2 regions of the Exiguobacterium sp. s166 genome follow, and region 2 is predicted to be linked to the other one. Evidence: predicted binding sites of a transcription regulator. Region 2 holds the regulator's gene; the other holds the start of a gene.

Region 1 (9,801 bases), on a different contig from region 2:
TGACGAGACGGCAAAAGAAGTGTTACCGAAACAAATTCCGCTTTATACGCAAAATGAGACGGATGCGGCCACGATCCGCGAAGCCGGATTCACCAATGTCTCTTCATTCGAAGACGGACTGTCGCTCGGTGATATCCGTGTCTCCCATACGTCGGGACAGCACGGTGTCGGTGAAATCGGTCAACGGATGGGTACCGTGTCCGGTCTCGTCTTGAAACATCCGGACGAACCGACGCTCTATATCACCGGTGACACGATTTGGTGTGATGAAGTCGCGACGGCGATTGAACAACATGCGCCAGATATCATCATCGTCAACAGTGGTGCTGCACAATTCCTGACCGGCGAACCGATTACGATGTCCCAGCGTGACTTGCTTGCTGTTCATCAGGCGGCGGCTGAAGCCACGATCATCGTCTCGCATCTCGAGTCCGTCAACCATTGTCTTCTGCGCCGCGATATGATTGCCGATTTTCTGGCCGCTCATCATCTGTCCGCGCATTTCCTCATCCCGGATGACGGTGAAACCATTTCCTTCTAAACAAAATGAAGTCCGCTGTCCCGGTAGTACTGGACAGCGGACTTCATTTTGTTAATCGTTAATCGTGACTTGGAATGACGAGTCCGAGTAACCGGGCAAAGGTGATGGCCTGGCTTTCCGTAACGACGGCACCCGGTAAGAAACGTGGATCAATCGTGATTCCGGACAGATCGACGTGCCGCAGATCGAGTCCTTTTAACGCCGTCTCGACCCATTGGCTTTCCGATAAATCAACTTCATGGAGACGGAAATCGGTCGGTTTCATTTCAAAGAAATGACTTTCCCGCATCGTCGTCTGTTCCACTGCGACGTGACGTAACGCTGTCCGGATAATTTGAGCATAATTCGCCTGACAGTTTTTGATCGTTACATGATCAACCGTATTGGACTCAAAGTGAATTCCGGTCAGACGGCACTCCTCAAAAATGACCCGGTGAAAACGGCTGTCCTGGAACTGACATCCTGTGAAGTCACATTGTTCAAACCGGACGTTTTCAAATGAAGCCCGCTCAAAGACCAGTCCTGCAAACGAGACGTTCCGAAAACAGACTTGATTGACGTCGAGCCGCTCTGTCAGCTCGACCGGTAATGTCTCTTTTTCATACAGCGTTTGGTACAGATACGGGTCATCGATTTCGACATCCGCAAAGGTTTCCGGTGTCAATTGATGTGGTAACTCGGGTAATTGAATGATTTGTTTTTTCACGTACTTCCCCTTCTTTCCTTCTACATCACTTTTCTCTTTTTTAGTATAGCAAAGATTGACTCTTTTTTTGGTTTTTTGATTTGAGACCAACTGAGACCATGATATAGTCAAATCAAAAATAAGAACAAATGTTCTTTTTAGTACCAAGGAGTGTTTCCGATGAACCCGACAAGCTCTTTTCCCGATCAACGCATCTTTTGTGTCGACAGTGTCTCCTTCTATGCCAGTTGCGAATGCCGTTACCGAAGCCTTCCTCCTTTGACGACGAAACTTGCTGTCGTATCGGACTTGACCCGCTCCGGATCCGTTGTCCTCGCAGCCAGCCCTGCCTTAAAACAACTCGGCATCAAGACCGCCAGTCGACTCTATCAGATCGAACAATTGCCTTATCGGGAGCGAAAGCAGATTATACTAGTTGAACCGCGGATGCTCGCATATATGAAAACATCAATTGAAGTATTGGATGTCTTGCATCAGTTTGCCCCGCCCGATGCTATCCGGATCTATTCAATCGACGAAAATTTTATCGACATGAGCGGAACGGAACGGCTTTTTGGATCAGATGTTGAAACAGCTCAAAAAATCCAGACAGCAATTTGGCAACAGACCGGCATTCCGGTCCGGATTGGCATCGGTCCGAACAACGTCATCGCAAAACTGGTGCTCGACTTACGTGGAAAACGTGAAGGCATCGCACAATGCGGGTATGCAGATGTTTCTCGGTTGTTACATGATTTTCCGGTTCGCAAGATGTGGGGAGTCGGACGGATGATGGAGCAACACTTGTCGGTAATGGGCATCAACACCATTGGTGACCTGGCCGCAGCACGGGTGGAAGACTTACACGAACGGTTTGGAGTCCTCGGGGCAGAACTTTGGCACCATTCCTGGGGAATCGACAGTTCTCCGACCATCATTGATCCGATGACCTTATTCCAGACTGCGCCGGACGCCAAAAGAACAATCGGCCATGGAGTGACCTTGATGCGCGATTATTACCAGTACGAACAGATTCGTTTAGTTTTGGCTGAATTAGCAAGTGATGTCGCGGCACGAGTCCGTTTTTCCAATCAGGTCGGTTGGACGGTGCACCTGGGCGTCCGCTATTCGCGCCATGTCACGCGGGACGGCTTTTCGAAACAGCTCCGCCTGCCTTATCCGACATCCGATGAACGGCTGTTGTTACGTTACGTCCTCCAATTGTTCGAACCGAATTGGCTGGACGGTGAACCGGTCCGCTTTCTATCCGTCGCTCTTGGACAACTCACTCCGGATCAGGGAACACTTCAGTTGTCCTTATTTGAAGACAATACAAAGGTCTGGCGCCGAAAACGGTTATTAAAAGCCATCGACCATGTCAATTTACGTTACGGAAAAGGAACGATCCGGCTCGCTGTCTCCTTCCTCGATACAAGTGTCGCAAAACGCCGGCTCCGGTTCGTCGGCGGCCATCCCGGAGGTGATTTACATGACACGTTACCGTGACCGCGGAAATCTCAAGTGGCTTCCCTTTTTGATGCCGGAACACATCCAGTTGCTCAAAGCCTATTATCTTGAAACACATCACATCGATTTTCCAATCATCGATGAACAACTGCAGTATCCTTGGCAGTTCTTACTCGAACAAGCATTAATAGAAGGAATCGAGCTCGAAATCACGTACTATAGTGAAAGAGGCTATGTCACGACATCTGGTTTCATCGAGCAGGTGCATCGGGAACGTGCTTATCTTGTTTTGCATGGATCCTCATTGCTTGAGATTCCGCTCGGACGAATCATCCGGATCGAAAACGGGTAGAAGAGACAGAAGCTGCTGTACCTCACGCACTTATTTTAAGAATGGGAATTGAAAGAAGGAATGATTAGTATGATGGAATGGTTTACCGGACTTCCGGTCGTCCTGCAAGCCTTGCTTGCCGGTATGATGACCTGGGGGTTAACGGCACTCGGAGCCGCACTTGTCTTCGTCTTTACGACGATTGAAAAACGGGTCATGAATATGATGCTCGGTTTTGCGGCCGGTGTCATGATTGCGGCGTCGTTTTGGTCCTTGCTGGCTCCGGCAATTGAATTTACGGAAAATGATGGTGGAATTGCCTGGTTGCCGGCCGCAATCGGTTTCCTGGCAGGTGGTTTTTTTGTCCGCCTCCTGGATTTCGTAACTCCCCACCTGCATTTATCCGCTCCGCTCGAAACCGCCGAAGGTCCTTCGACCGGTCTGAAAAAGACAACGTTACTGTTTCTCGCGATTACGCTCCACAATATCCCGGAAGGACTCGCAATCGGTGTCGCTTTTGGTGCAGCCGCACTGAACATGGATGGTGCGACCGTTGCCGGTGCCTTGACACTGGCACTTGGAATCGGGATTCAAAACATGCCGGAAGGGGCTGCTTTGTCGATTCCGCTCCGCGGAGAAGGCATGTCACGCCGGCGCGCCTTTAATTACGGACAATTATCGGCGATCGTCGAACCGATTGCCGCTATGGTCGGAGCTGCTGCCGTCTTCTTTATTCAGCCTCTCTTGCCGTATGCCTTGGCGTTTGCTGCCGGCGCGATGATTTTCGTCGTCGTCGAAGAATTGATTCCCGAATCGCAGGCTGAAAACGGATCCGACTTGGCAACACTCGGTCTGATGGTCGGCTTCACGGTCATGATGATTTTGGACGTCGCACTCGGCTGATGTAACACGAATAAAACCTCTCCCATCTTTACGCGGGAGAGGTTTTATTGTGCATCCATTCTTATTTTCGTAAAATCCGCATCGCGTTTAAGACCGCGAGGACCGTTACACCGACATCGGCAAAAACAGCTTCCCACATTGTCGCAACACCAAAGGCACCAAGCAATAAGAACACGCCTTTGATACCCAGTGCAAATGCGATGTTCTGATAAACAATCCGGCGTGTCGCCCGGGCAATCCGAATCGCTTCGACGAGCTGTTTCGGTTCATCCGTCATCAGGACGACATCCGCCGCCTCGATTGCGACATCACTTCCGAGTCCCCCCATCGCAATTCCGACATCCGCCCGCGTCAACACGGGAGCATCGTTAATCCCGTCGCCGACAAACGCGACCCGGCCCTTCGCTTGATCTAAGATCGCTTCGAGTTGTTCCACTTTTTGATCCGGTAACAGTTCTGCCTTTACTTGCGTTATCCCGATTTGTTGCCCGATCCGTTCCGCCGTCTCCCGCCGGTCCCCGGTCAACATGATTGTCTGGCGAATCCCGAGTGTTTTTAGTTCACGCAAGGCTGCTACCGTCGTATCTTTAATACGGTCGGCAATCCGGATATATCCAAGGTAGCGGTCGTTTCGGGCGACATGCACATAAGTCCCGTCTTCGGTCTGATTGAGCGGCGTCAAGCCGAGTTCGTTGAACCACCGGGCATTTCCCGCCTGAATCTGATCCGTGCCGAACCGCCCGGCGACGCCGGAACCGGCTACTTCCTGATAGTCTTGAACAGCGGTTGAAACAGAACCGTGCCGGGCATACATCCGCTGAATCGATTTTGCAATCGGATGATTGGAATGCTGCTCAACGGTCGCTGCGACGCGAAGCAGTTCGTCTTCTGATCCATGAACGGCGTTCAGTTCGACGACTTCAAACACACCTTCCGTCAACGTTCCCGTTTTATCGAAGACGACCGTATCCAGTTGTTGTAACGCTTCGAGATGATTTCCGCCTTTGACAAGAATACCGCGTTTCGAAGCGGCACCGATTCCACTAAAAAAGCCCAGCGGAATCGAAATCACGAGCGCACAGGGACAACTGATGACAAGGAAGACCAGTGCCCGGTAAATCCAGTCGTTCCACATCGCTCCGTTCAAGACAAGCGGCGGCACGATGGCAAGAAGTGTTGCAATGACGACGACAATCGGGGTGTAGACCCGTGCAAATCGTGTGATGAATTTTTCCGTCGGTGCTTTATGACGTGACGCATTTTCGACTAAATCGAGAATTTTAGCGACAGTCGACTCACCGTACCGTCGATCGACCTGAATCAACAGATGACCGTCCGTATTGATCGTTCCGGCTAAAATCGGCTCGGTCGGGCGGACACGACGCGGGACTGATTCACCGGTCAAAGCCGTCGTATCAATGAAGGCTTCCCCTTCAAGAACGATTCCATCCAGTGGAATCTTCTCCCCTGCTCGGACAAGAATCCGCTGACCGATGTTCACCTGTTCCGGACTCACACGTCGTCCATCTTCAAGCGTCGCAATATCCGGTCGGATGTCCATCAACGCGGCAATTGATTTTCGCGACTGATCGACGGCACGGTGTTGGAAAAACTCACCGACTTGATAAAACAACATGACGGCGACGGCTTCCGGGTATTCTCCAATCAAGAAGGCACCGGCTGTCGCAATGACCATGAGGAAGTTCTCATCAAACACTTGACCGTGCCGGATATTTCTGACAGCGGTTCGAAGAACATCCCAACCGATTAAAAAATAGGCAATCGTAAAAAATAGAAGGTCAATTGATCCCGGAACAAAAAAGGCACCGATGAACGATATCATCCCGATACTGTACTGGATTTTTTTCGTACGGTTTAAAAATGGACCATGCTCGTGCGGGTGACTGTGGTCATGTTCCGCCTGTTGATGCGGATCAACCGCTTCTGCGGATACTGTCCGTATCACTTGTACATCCGGTTCGAGTTGCTGAATCCGTTCGACGACTGCCTGATACGTCTCGTCGTATGCGGCATCCTTTTCATACGTCAGATAAAGTTTCTGACCGGCAAAATCCAAATCTGCCTGTTCAATGCCTGTTACGTTCGCAACACCCCGCTCCACTTTCGCAGCACAATTCGCACAATCGATTCCTGTAATCTGAAGACGTTCTGTTTTCGCTTCCATTTCTCCACCTCATTCAAACGTTTGTTTGATTATAAGAACAGCTTACTCTCTTTTTTCTTTTTCAACAAGTCACATTTGTCTCAGACTTGCGCCCGATATTTTGATTAGTTCTATCTCAGAAGAATAAAACATGATATGTTTTTAATTAGAAAAATATAGAAGGAGAATAACATGACTATCATTGAATTACTTAAAGCACTTTTACTCGGTTTCGTCGAAGGAATGACGGAATTCGCCCCTGTCTCCTCGACAGGACATATGATCATCGTCGATGACATGTGGCTTCAGACAACAGATTTCCTGGGCAAGTACTCAGCGAACACCTTTAAAATCGTTATCCAGCTCGGCTCGATTTTAGCTGTCATCGTCGTCTTTTGGAAACGGTTGTTCAGTTTAATCGGTCTTTACAAAATTGAAGGTGAACATGATGCGTCGGGTACACACAAATTAAAGTTACGCCACGTCCTGATTGGTCTACTGCCGGCAGCCGTTCTCGGTTTGTTGTTCGAAGACTTCATCGACGAGAACCTCTTCTCGATCGACACCGTCATCATCGGTCTTGCCGCCGGCGCGATCTTGATGATTGCTGCTGATAAGTTCGGACCAAAAGAACCGAAAACAACAACGCTTGATCAAATTTCGTACCGTCAGGCGGCCCTTGTCGGTCTGTTCCAGTGTATCTCGCTCTGGCCAGGCTTCTCACGGTCCGGTTCAACAATTTCCGGAGGGGTTTTCCTCGGTATGAATCACCGGACGGCAGCAGACTTTACGTTCATCATGGCTGTTCCGATCATGTTCGGTGCAAGTGCCTTGTCACTCGTCAAGAACTGGGAATATATCAATGTCGGAGACCTTGGTTTTTATGCAGTCGGCTTCATCGCTTCGTTCGGTTTTGCACTGCTGTCGATCCGTTTCTTCCTGAAACTGATCAACAAAATCAAACTCGTTCCGTTTGCGATTTACCGTCTTGTCTTAGCAGCCATTCTTGCAGTCGTCGTCTACATGTAACCTTAAAATCATCAGCGATTCGCTGATGGTTTTTTTATTTCTTGAAACTTATTGCAACAGATTAGGGTATAGATAGTTGAGATACAGAAAAAAGGAGTGGTCATCGTTATGGCTCGTAGAAATCGTGGAGGTTCCAAGTTACCTCTCATCATCGGAATTGCTGTCGTCGTCCTGATTGCATTTTTAGCAATCGGACAATACAACAGTCTCGTCAATGTCGAAGAAGATGTTTCAAATAAGTGGTCGCAAGTCGATAATCAAATCAAACGCCGGGCGGATTTAATTCCGAATCTCGTCGAAACCGTCAAAGGTGTCGCCGGTCAGGAACAAAAAGTGTATGGTGATATCGCTGAAGCACAAGCCGGCTTAGCACGTGCTGCTTCAACAGAACAACGGATTGAAGCCGATCAACAAGTCACCTCTTCGCTTCGCGGATTAATCGCATTGCAAACGACGTATCCGGACTTAAAATCAAGCGAACGGTTCCAGTCGTTGATGGATACACTCGAAGGAACGGAAAATCGTCTCGGTATTGCCCGTAAAGATTATAATGATGCCGTGACGGTCTATAACAAAAAACGTCGCAGCTTCCCAACTTCGCTTTATGCTTCGGCATTTGGTTTCGAGAAAAAACCATATTATGAAATCTCAGAAAGTGACCGTGAAAATCCGACGGTCGACTTCAATAGTGATTCGAAATGATTTGGCGACGAACGCGCCTGCTTTTTACCGCGTTCCTCGTCTTCTTCCTTCTGACTCCGACTGCCGAAGCCGTGTCAGAACGCACGGGCGCAGCATTCTTCATCCAGGATGATGCACAGCTGCTGACCGCGTCGGAAGAAGCGGAACTCGCTCGTCTCGGGCAAGAACTTGAACAATATACGACGGCACAGGTCGTGCTCAAGACTGTGCCGGATTTAAAAGGACAAGATTTAAGCACGTATGCCAATGAAACGTTCCGGGCTCAAGGCATTGGACAGGCCGGAAAAGATAACGGAATTCTCGTTGTCGTGGCACCAAACGAAAAAGACCGGAACTTCCGGATCGAGGTCGGCTATAAGCTCGAAGGCATTCTGACCGACATCACAGCCGGACGCATCCTCGACAAGTACGCTGTTCCGTACCGGGATCAAGGTGATTACGGCAAAGCAGCGTCCGAAACCTATAAAGCGGTCGTCAGTGTCGTGTCGAAAGAACAATCGCTTGAATCGCAGGACCCGGTCAAGAAAAGTGCGGACGACGGTTTGAGTACATGGGCAAAAGTCCTGATTGGCGCCGGTCTCGTTCTCTTGTTATTCCTCGATATGAAGTTCACCGGCGGGATGTTCTTCTTTGCCATCATCAACATCTTTTCCGCTATCATGCGTGGTGGTGGAGGCGGTGGCGGTGGCAGCCGAGGCGGCGGCGGAAGTTCCGGCGGCGGCGGTGCGGAAAGGTAAGGACTGCTATGACTATTTTTTCAGGTATCGTTGTATTTTACGGGATCATGTCCGTCATTGGATTCGTTTCGATGTGGCGGGATAAACGTAAAGCGCAGCAACACGAATGGCGGACGCCGGAAGCGACCTTGTTGATGATTGCTTTTTTAGGCGGCGCACTCGGGACGCTTTTGGCAATGCAACTCGTCCGGCATAAAACACGGACCGCTAAATTCCAACTCTTTGTACCGTTAGCAATTTTACTGCATGCTACGCTTTGGATTTTGTGGATTCGATCGTAATCCTTTAAATTATGTACCGATTAACCGATAAAAAAGACAGGATGGTTCATCAAAAGATGAACTGGACCTGTCTTTTTTTTTACTTTGGTCAATAGAAGGACAAATAGTTGATATCAGGTTTATTTATAGATTATCTTCGGGTAAAGACTTTAACTAATTTAATAAATACATCTTTTACAGACGTATTTTACCAAGAGAGGTGGACACCCATTCATGTGGCATCCTTGCGCCGAATGTACAACAACAATCCGTTTTATCGAGGCCGGTTCTTTACATATTCAATCGCCTACGCCAGAAGTATTTTCTTACAGTTCATTCGAGCAGTTGGAACAAATCCTTAGCTCTACGTTACAGATTGGGGATTTTCCGGTTTCCTGCCGGGCGAACGGATCACGTCTCGTGACACCTGTACTTGCAGCTTCTGTTTTGCTCGAACAGTTAAAGAGCCGACAAGCCATTGATTTCATTCAAAACGGTATCATGACGAGTCATCTGCAACCAATCTTCAACATTCAAGACAACTCACTTTTTGCGAATGAAGCGTTACTTCGGGCTGCTGATCAATCGATTCCGATGTCCCCGGGTCTGCTCTTTTCGACTGCTTCCAAAATGGGGCTTCATTCCCGGCTCGATCAACGGGCGCGTGAAGAAGCGATCCGGGCAACACATCTGGTCGGTGGAACGCAAAAAACCTTTATCAACTTCCTTCCTTCGACCATCTACAATCCGGAGTACTGCCTGCGTCATACGTTCGAAATCGTCGAACGGTATAACGTGGATCCAAGCCGGCTTGTGTTCGAAGTCGTCGAGACGGAAAAAATCGAAGACGTCAATCACTTGAAACATGTTTTCGAACAATATAAAAAACAAGGTATCCAAGTAGCACTCGATGATGTCGGCGCCGGCTTCTCGACGCTTGATATGTTGTCGTTACTCCAACCGGATTATGTCAAAATTGATC
Region 2 (9,801 bases):
TGTTTTTTAAACGGTTTGACGAATCCCAGCAATCGTCGCAAGACCGCTTTTTCATTAATATCATGATTCAAGCGTTCCACCTCCCTGTTCGACGAGTGATTCGAGTTGCTGACGGTCGTAGGTTTCTTTATACCAACCGTCACGGGCAAGCAATTCATCGTGTGTTCCCCGTTCAATGATTCGACCCGCATCGAGGACGATGATCTCATCGGTATGCGAAACCGCCGACAGACGGTGGGCGACAATGATTTGTGACTGTTCGTTATCCGCTGTCCGGAAGTGTTCGATGATCGCTTCCTCCGTCTTGGCATCAACCGCCGACAAGGCATCATCCAATACCAGAATCGGACAATCCGCGAGTAACGCCCTGGCAATCGAAATCCGTTGTTTCTGACCGCCGGATAATGTGACACCCCGTTCCCCGACCATCGTCGCATAGCCTTCCGTAAAGCCGAGAATATCCTCGTGAACGGCAGCAATCCGTGCAGCTTCCATGATTTCTTCCATCGATGCATCCGGTTTCGCAAAGGCGATATTATCAGCAATCGAAGCAGAGAACAGGAAATGATCCTGCGGAACGATTGCAACCTGCTTGCGGACCGTTTCCCGCGTCAATTGTTTGACGTCCTGTCCGCCAATCGCAATCGAACCGTATTTGACATCGTATTCGCGTGATAACAGACGAACGAACGTCGATTTTCCGGCACCGGTCCGACCAACGATTCCAAGTGTCCGTCCGGGTGTCAATGTCACGTGAATGTTCTCAAGCACAGGTTGTGTCTCATATACAAACCGATCAATCGCGACTTGTAAATCAGCGGACGAAACCGTCGTCGCCGCTTCTTTCGCATCCTTGATTTCCGGTTCGATTGCAAGCATCCGTTCAATCCGGTCGTACGAAGCCCGTCCCCGTTCGACGATATTAAACAACCAGCCGAACGCAAGCATCGGCCACGTCAGTAATCCCAAATATGTAGTGAAGGACACGATGTCCCCGATCCGAATTTCCCCTTGCTGTAATAAATACGCGCCGTATCCGACCGCAATGATATAAGATAAGCCGACCAAACCGAAAATCGTCGGATCAAATAAGGCATCGATTTTCGCGACCCGACGGTTTTTTTGAACGACATCGTCAGATAACGAAGTAAACGTTCCGACATCCGATTCAACTTCCCCTGTTGCTTTTAAGACGCGGACTCCGCTGACGCTTTCTGCGACCTTGTCATTCAAATCCGAAAAAGCTTCCTGCGCATCGTGGAATCGGGAGTGCAGCATCTTCCCGTACCGTGACGTTAAATAAACCATCAGCGGCATCGGTAACAACGAAACAAGCGTCAGTTTCCAACTGATCGTCGTAATCATCGTGATGATGACGAAACTGCCCATCGTCACGGAATCGACGAGTGTCAAAATACCGGCTCCTGCCGTCATCGAGACGGCTTGTACATCATTCGTCGCATGGGCCATCAAATCCCCGCTGCGGTACTTCTTGTAAAATGATTGATCCAGGTCCGAAAAATGACCATATAGCTGACTTCGCAACAACCGGCCGAGCCGGATCGACGCTCCGAAGATGTAAAACCGCCAAAAATAACGAATCACATAGGTCGATACCCCGATCAACACCAATGTCGCGACCAGTTTCCATAAATCATTTTTCGTCAAACTGCCTTCGCTCAGTCCGTTGACCGTCGAGCCGATCACTTTCGGCGGAATCAGTTCCAGTCCGGCAACAAAAATTAAAGCAATGATGCCTAAACTGTAAGCTTTCCATTCGAGTCGGAAAAACCAACTCAGTTTCCTGAAGACTCCCATACAAGTCCCCCCTTTTTAAATCGATTGAGTATTTCTAATAGTCTCACATTTTAGATTAGCCATCTTCCTAAAAAATAGCAAACAAAAGGAGACCAAATTGGTCTCCTTTTACAAGTCGTTATTTTTTCGGTGATTTCATTGAACCACTCATTGAACGCATCACTTGGTTGACTTTCTTTTGTGATGGCTTTTGACCCATTTGCATCATCAATGTCTTAATCATATCTTCGTTGATTGGTGGGTTTTGCTCCAAATAGTTCATCATGTATCGACGAGCGATATAAAAACCAAGGGCGACACCAGCTACCAAGCAAAGAAGGGCAATTAAAATCCAAATCCATGTAGCCAAGTTGCTTCCTCCTCTAACTTCAAACGTCGCTTTTTACTATACTATAATTTAAAGCCTTTGCATAGATAATGCAAAAAAAAGGTGCGCGCGTTTGCGCACCTTTCTTCATTAACCGAGTTGCTTGACTGTGTTCAAGACATTTTCGACAGACATGCCGTACTCTTTTAACAGAAGATCTCCAGGAGCCGAAGCACCAAAGCGATCGATTCCGATGACTTGTCCTTCTGTTCCTACATATTTATACCAACCGAGTGAAGCACCGGCTTCAATCGCAAGACGCTTCGTGATGCGTTTTGGTAAAACTGATTCTTTGTATTCTGCTGATTGCGCTTCAAACAATTCCCATGATGGAAGTGAAACGACTGCTGCCGTTTCGCCAAGTTCTTTTTGTGCTTCGACTAACAGATGCACTTCAGAACCTGTTCCCATTAAGATTGTATCCGCTTTGTCGATGTCACCCGCAATGACGTATCCGCCTTTTTCAGCGCCTTCAACCGTCGTACCTTCAAGTTCAGGTAATCCTTGACGTGTCATGACGAGAAGTGTCGGTTTGTTTGTTGATTGAACGGCTGTTTTCCATGCGGCAATCGTTTCTTTCCCATCTGCCGGACGGTAAACTGTCAAGTTCGGCATCGCACGGAAACTCATCAAGTGTTCAACCGGCTCGTGTGTTGGACCATCTTCACCAACAGCAATCGAGTCATGTGTCAGGACGAAAATCGACTGGATACCCATCAACGCTGCTAAACGAACTGCAGGACGGAGGTAATCCGAGAATACGAAGAATGTCGCACCGTAAGGAATGACACCACCGTGTAACGCCATACCGTTGACAGCTGCTGCCATCGCAAACTCACGCACACCAAACCAGATGTTACGGCCGCTTGGATCGATGTCGAAGTCAGCTTCGCCTTTGAGCATCGTGTTGTTTGATCCTGCTAAGTCAGCTGAACCACCGAAGATTGACGGGATGTTTTTCGCAAGAGCGTTCAAGACTTCACCACTTGTCTGACGTGTCGCTTTTTTCGATGTCAGATCATATGTTGGCAGGTCTGCTTCCCAGTTGCTTGGCAATTCGTTGTTGATGGCTTGAACAAGTTCAGCATGCAATTCTGGATGCGCCGCTTTGTATTGTTCCATTTTCTCAGTCCATGCTGCTTCTGTATCAGCACCACGTTTGACAATGCGTTCTTCGAACAAGTCTTTGACTTCTTCCGGGACGTAGAATTCTTCGTGATCCCAAACGTAGCTTGCTTTCGTCAACTTGATTTCCGCATCTCCGAGTGGTGCACCGTGTGAAGCCGATTTACCTGATTTGTTTGGTGAACCAAATCCGATGACTGTTTTCACTTCAATCAATGTCGGTTTTGTTGTTTCAGCTTTTGCTGCTTCGATTGCTTTTGAAATCGAATCAAGATCCGTTCCGTCTTCGACACGGATGACTTGCCAGTTGTATGCTTCAAAACGTTGTTGAACGTTTTCTGAGAATGATTTATCGAGATCGCCATCGAGCGAGATATCGTTTGAATCATACAGAACAACCAATTTGCCAAGACCTAAATGTCCTGCAAGTGATGCCGCTTCTGCCGAAACACCTTCCATTAAGTCACCGTCTCCGCAAATCCCGTATGTGAAGTGATCGACGACGTTTAACTCGTCACGGTTGTATTTTGCTTCCAAGTGACGTTCTGCCATCGCCATACCGACAGCCATCGCAATGCCTTGTCCGAGTGGACCAGTCGTCGCATCGACACCTGCTGTGTGACGGTATTCCGGGTGACCCGGTGTTTTTGAGTTCCATTGACGGAATGACTTCAAGTCATCCATCGCGAGATCATAACCTGATAAATGGAGGAGTGAGTAGAGAAGCATTGAACCGTGTCCTGCTGAAAGTACAAAACGGTCACGGTTGAACCATTCTGGATTTTTAGGGTTATGGTTCATATGATCCGCCCATAATGTAAATGCCATCGGTGCTGCACCCATCGGCATTCCCGGGTGACCCGAGTTCGCTTTTTGTACTGCATCAATTGATAAGGTACGAATCGTATTTACTGCTAATAATTCTACTGTTGTCATGTTCGTCAAAACAATCATCCTCTCTCTTTTTCACAAATTCCTCCTCATTTTAGCATACCCACAAATGTGATACAACTTTTCTAAATAGTATGTCACATTGAAATGAATGCGCTCTCTATTGCCGTTTTCTTGGCACTTTCGTGATACATATTACGAACGTTTCACCAAAAAAAGCTACGCCACTCATCCCAATGAGTGACATAGCTTTTGTCATTATTGTTTGTTCCGTTCTTCTTCCTGTGCTTGCTTCAGTTTTTCAGGTGTTACGTCGGTTCCTTCTTCATCGACGATTTTGATGCCCATCATCTGATTTTTGAACGAACCACGGAATGCTTCCAGATAGGCAGTCCGTAATTCTTTTTGTTCCGCTGTTTCTGCATCAGTCAGCGGTTCGACTTTTGATTTATTGGCTAATTCGTTAATCCGGTCCAGTTGTTCTTGTGATAACATGATATCCCTCTTTCTGTTGACTCAAAGTTGAGCTTTCAATAGTAACCTTACTGTAAAAGACACGAAAAAAAAAAGCAAGTTTGATGCGCCGCTGAGGCATCAAACTTACTTCCTTATTCGTACGTACTGACTACTTCTTTATATTCCAGATAACGCCGGTTGACGGTCGCTTTCGAAATGTCGTGTCCCATCCCTCTTAATGTCACCGCGATGTCGGCGAATGTCAGTCCTAACTCACGTAACCGGACGATTTCTTCAATCGGGACTTCCTTTCGGCTCCGACCGGCATTTTCACCTTGACGGTTGAGGTTCTGCTCGGGACGAAATCCATTTTCGACAGCCCGTCGCATCCCGCGGGCAATTTTCGCATTATGCAGTTTCCGTTGATACTCTTCGACGAGCGATACAATTTCAAGAACCATCGCTTCGGCGTCTGCCAGTTTATACTCGCCATCCGATTCCATCGTCATCAGTTGAACCTGATGTTTTTGGAACGTATGTAAAATGGCGATTTTGGCATTTCCGCGTCCGATCCGCGTATCATCCGTCACGAGAACGGCATCCACGGCTTGACGTGTGACGTAATCGAGAACGGATAACATCCCTTCCCGATCAACGTCATAACCACTTTCCTTTTCCGTGATGATCTCCACGACTTCAAATCCTTTTGTTGCAGCGAGTCCCGACAGTTCCGATCTTTGCCGCTCAAGCGAGCTGTCCTGTGCTTCTTTTTCCGTCGAGACGCGACAGTAGATTACTACTTTCACTGTACTTCACACCCCTGTTCGTTCTTTGACAACCTTTACAGTTTGTCATTGTTGCGCGATTGGTACAACGATTTTGTTTTTCGAAATGACATGAGTCGTCTTCAGTTCATTATTCTCGATCAACCACTCGACATATTCCTGATCTGTCATCGATCCGTCATTATAGACTTCGGCGACCTGTTCGACGGTCGCGTTTTGCTCGACTGTGATAGAAGCCGTCAAGAGTTGCTCGACCTTCTCGTCCGGTCGAGGTGTTAAAAGGAAAAGAATGAAAGCCAGGCTGAGCGTATAAAAAACAATGGAAAAGGCATGGGTACGAATCGTATGCATCATGATAAATCCCTCCAGTTAAAAATGTTTTTAGAATAGATGTTCTCGGAACAATTGTTCGCATAACTCATCTTAAACCAAGAACCGGTGTTCGGTCAACACAAAATGTCGAACAATTGTTTGTACGCTCATTTGTTCTATGTTATAGTGATTTTAGAAACATGTATTCCTATAACCTTCAAAAAACCAATCCGGAAAGAGGTGGCAATTCATATGCGGAAAATGTCGAAACGACAACAAGAAATCCTTGACTACATCGTTGCTCAAGTGAAACTGAAAGGGTATCCCCCTTCAGTTCGTGAAATCGGTGAGGCTGTTGGTCTTGCTTCAAGCTCAACGGTACACGGTCATTTGGATCGTCTAGAAAAACGCGGACTGATTCGCCGTGACCCAACTAAGCCACGTGCGATTGAGATATTGCTTGATAAAACTGATGAAGATCACGAAGCCATCGTTCATATTCCCGTCATCGGGAAAGTAACGGCTGGTTTTCCAATCACGGCCATCGAAAACATTGAAGAACATTTCCCGCTTCCTGCCCATTACGTCGGGAACGAAAATGTCTTTATGTTGACGATTGATGGTGAGTCGATGATCAACGCAGGTATTCTAGACGGTGACCGGGTCATCGTTCGTCAGCAAAACACAGCAGAGAATGGTGAAATCGTCGTTGCTATGACCGAAGATAGCGAAGCGACCGTCAAACGGTTCTTCTTAGAAGATCAACAAGTACGTCTCCAACCAGAAAATGATTCGATGGACCCGATGTATTTCGATAACGTCTCGATTCTTGGCAAGGTCATCGGCGTATATCGGACGATCCACTAAGCGAGGGACCAGCACAGCTGGTCTTTTTTTATGCCTTCTGGAAATGTACACGATACAGTCAATACCGTTGCTTTAACCGGCTATGTTGCGTATTCGGTCGCAACCCAGCAGACGGATTGGCTTCCAACCGCTGTCGGCATCGCCGTCGGCACCCTTTGGCTTTCACCAGACCTCGACTTGAAGTCCGAACCTTACTACCGGCACGGTCCTTTACGGGTCCTTTGGATGCCTTATGTCAAAATCATGCCCCACCGCTCCATCTGGTCGCACGGTTTGATCATCGGCGATCTCATTCGCCTGATGTACAGCGCCGCTTTTCTGATTCCGCTTTTATTTTTGGCGCTGTACCTGAAAATCATTGAATCGAGTACGGTCGATTCCTGGTTCGCGTCCATGCCTGCTTTCATCATCGGCGTCATGGTTGCCAGTACGATACATATTGTCCTTGATCACTCCAGCAGCTTCTTTCGAACAAAAAAGAAGCGGAAAAAGCGTCGTTGAAAATCCTTCGTTCATTGTAAAAATGAACGAAGGATTTTTTTAGTATCCATTATTCATTTTTTTAAACATAAATTAAGGAAATTTTAATTCAAAGATTTGAATTAATTGTATTGAAAACGTTCTCAATTAGATGTAGGTTTAAATGGAAAGGCCATTATTTGCTTTAATCCAAAGGGAGGGTTTTTGCATGAGTAACTTTACAAGTGAGCTGATTGGAACAATGATTCTGATTTTGCTCGGCGACGGAGTCGTTGCAGGGGTTGTCTTGAGAAAGACGAAATCTGAGAACGGCGGCTGGATTGTCATTACATTCGCTTGGGGTCTCGCCGTCATGACGGGAGCATACATTGCTGCCTCGAGTGGTGCACATCTCAATCCTGCATTGACATTGGCGCTTGCCATGAATTCCGATTTACCGTGGGCAGACGTACCTGTCTATATCGCCGGTCAATTAATCGGAGCATTCATCGGTGCAGTACTCGTTTGGCTTCATTATATGAAACACTTTGAAGCGACTGATGATCAAGCAGCAAAACTGGGTGTGTTCGCAACAGGTCCGGCGATTCGCCATACACCGTCAAACCTGATTTCAGAAATCATCGGGACGTTTGTCTTGGTATTCGGAATCCTGTCATTTGGTCTGACAACATTTGGTGACGGACTGAAACCATTCATCGTCGGTCTTCTTGTCGTCGTCATCGGTCTCTCGCTCGGTGGTACAACAGGATATGCCATCAACCCGGCCCGTGACCTTGGTCCGCGGATTGCACACGCTATCTTACCGATTAAAGGAAAAGGTTCATCTGACTGGGGTTACTCGTGGATTCCAATCGTTGGTCCGATCATCGGTGGTGGAGTAGCCGTCTTGCTGTATCAACTGCTGCAAAACTGATTTTGTTTGACACCTACATCTCAAGGGGGATTTCAGCATGGAAAACAAGTACATCTTAGCACTCGACCAAGGAACAACAAGCTCACGCGCCATTATTTTTGACCACGATGGTCAAATCGTGAACTCTGCGCAACGTGAATTCAAACAATACTTCCCGCAACCGGGCTGGGTCGAGCATGATGCCAATGAAATTTGGGGATCAATCCTCGCTGTCATGGCGGATGCTCTCGGAACGGCTGATATCAAACCGAGCCAAATCGCAAGTATCGGAATTACGAACCAACGTGAGACGACGGTCGTCTGGAACAAAGAAACAGGTAAACCTGTCTATCACGCGCTTGTTTGGCAATCCCGTCAAACATCCGGTATCTGTGATGAGCTGAATGCACAGGGTCTGAACCAAACATTCCGTGATAAAACAGGTCTTCTGATTGACGCCTACTTCTCAGGGACAAAAGTGAAGTGGATTTTGGATAACGTCGAAGGCGCACGGGAACAGGCAGAAAACGGAGAACTTCTATTCGGAACAATCGACACATGGCTCGTTTGGAAGCTGTCTGGTGGAAAAACGCATATCACAGACTATACAAACGCTTCCCGGACATTGATGTACAACATTTACGAACAAAAATGGGATGATGAGTTGCTTGAAATCCTGACAGTTCCAAAATCAATGTTACCGGAAGTCCGTCAATCAAGTGAAGTGTATGACAATACCGTTCCGTATCACTTCTTCGGCTTCGAAATTCCGATTGCCGGAATTGCCGGTGACCAGCAAGCTGCTCTCTTCGGTCAAACATGTTTCGAACCGGGTGAAGGAAAGAACACGTATGGTACAGGTTGCTTCATGCTCATGAACACTGGTGAAAAAGCCGTTTCGTCTGACCACGGTCTACTGACGACAATCGCCTGGGGTGTCGACGGAAAAGTCGAATATGCACTCGAAGGATCAATCTTCGTTGCCGGATCCGCGATTCAGTGGTTGCGTGACGGCTTACGGATGTTGAAAAACGCGAAGGATTCAGAAGGTTATGCGTTAAAAGTCGATTCGACAGAAGGCGTTTACGTCGTTCCTGCCTTCGTCGGACTCGGTGCCCCGTACTGGGATAGTGACGTTCGTGGCGCGATCTTCGGCTTAACACGCGGAACGGAGAAAGAACATTTCGTCCGCGCGACTCTCGAATCCCTTGCTTATCAGACACGTGATGTCTTGACGGCAATGGAAAAAGATTCAGGCATCGAACTCAAAACGTTGCGTGTTGATGGTGGTGCGGTTTCGAATGACTTCTTGATGCAGTTCCAGTCGGATATCTTAGGTGTACCGGTTGACCGTCCGGAAATCAATGAGACAACAGCTCTCGGTGCTGCATATCTTGCTGGTCTCGCAGTCGGTTACTGGAAAGACAAAGCTGAAATCAAAAAACAATGGAAACTCAACCGTCAGTTCAAACCAGAAATGAAAGAAGACGATCGCGAACAGCGTTATGCCGGATGGCAAAAAGCGGTCGAAGCGACAATGGCGTTTAAACCGAACAAAAAAGAAGTCAACGCCTGATTTCTTTACTGGTATTCCCTCGCGGAATACCAGTTTTTTTGTTTTCCCTAAAAAAAACAGGTTCGCTTCCTCTTCGGAAACGAACCTGTTATTCGGATTACCTGTTTTACGAAAATTCTGCTTTGACGCCTGTTACGATATCATCCAGCGTTTTTGATTGACCACTTAAGACCGCTGCCAAAAAAGCGCCCTCTACCAGCGGTGCTTCGACGAACTGAACGTTCCGGTCCCC

The links. Region 2 encodes LexA, which represses DNA repair genes until DNA is damaged. Its sites were predicted from a motif close to CGAACATATGTTCG; they were not measured.
Positions count from the first base shown of each region.
Region 1: the regulator LexA is predicted to act here: its motif matches at 1,369-1,382, upstream of KNP93_RS12970 (Y-family DNA polymerase).

Region 1 is NZ_JACSMU010000006.1:127,831-137,631, reverse strand. It holds gene KNP93_RS12980 (MBL fold metallo-hydrolase) at 1-541, shown strand, start outside; gene KNP93_RS12975 (pentapeptide repeat-containing protein) at 600-1,247, opposite strand; gene KNP93_RS12970 (Y-family DNA polymerase) at 1,407-2,732, shown strand; gene KNP93_RS12965 (YolD-like family protein) at 2,716-3,045, shown strand; gene KNP93_RS12960 (ZIP family metal transporter) at 3,115-3,927, shown strand; gene KNP93_RS12955 (heavy metal translocating P-type ATPase) at 3,989-6,112, opposite strand; gene KNP93_RS12950 (undecaprenyl-diphosphate phosphatase) at 6,284-7,120, shown strand; gene KNP93_RS12945 (LemA family protein) at 7,229-7,822, shown strand; gene KNP93_RS12940 (TPM domain-containing protein) at 7,819-8,559, shown strand; gene KNP93_RS12935 (DUF1294 domain-containing protein) at 8,568-8,840, shown strand; gene KNP93_RS12930 (EAL domain-containing protein) at 9,054-9,801, shown strand, end outside.
Region 2 is NZ_JACSMU010000002.1:214,551-224,351, forward strand. It holds gene KNP93_RS05530 (ABC transporter ATP-binding protein) at 1-71, opposite strand, end outside; gene KNP93_RS05535 (ABC transporter transmembrane domain-containing protein) at 61-1,818, opposite strand; gene KNP93_RS05540 (YneF family protein) at 1,937-2,167, opposite strand; gene tkt (transketolase) at 2,276-4,264, opposite strand; gene KNP93_RS05550 (DUF896 domain-containing protein) at 4,460-4,696, opposite strand; gene KNP93_RS05555 (YneB family resolvase-like protein) at 4,810-5,463, opposite strand; gene yneA (cell division suppressor protein YneA) at 5,509-5,796, opposite strand; gene lexA (transcriptional repressor LexA) at 6,007-6,621, shown strand; gene KNP93_RS05570 (metal-binding protein) at 6,652-7,122, shown strand; gene KNP93_RS05575 (MIP/aquaporin family protein) at 7,310-8,014, shown strand; gene glpK (glycerol kinase GlpK) at 8,052-9,569, shown strand; gene dhaM (dihydroxyacetone kinase phosphoryl donor subunit DhaM) at 9,676-9,801, opposite strand, start outside.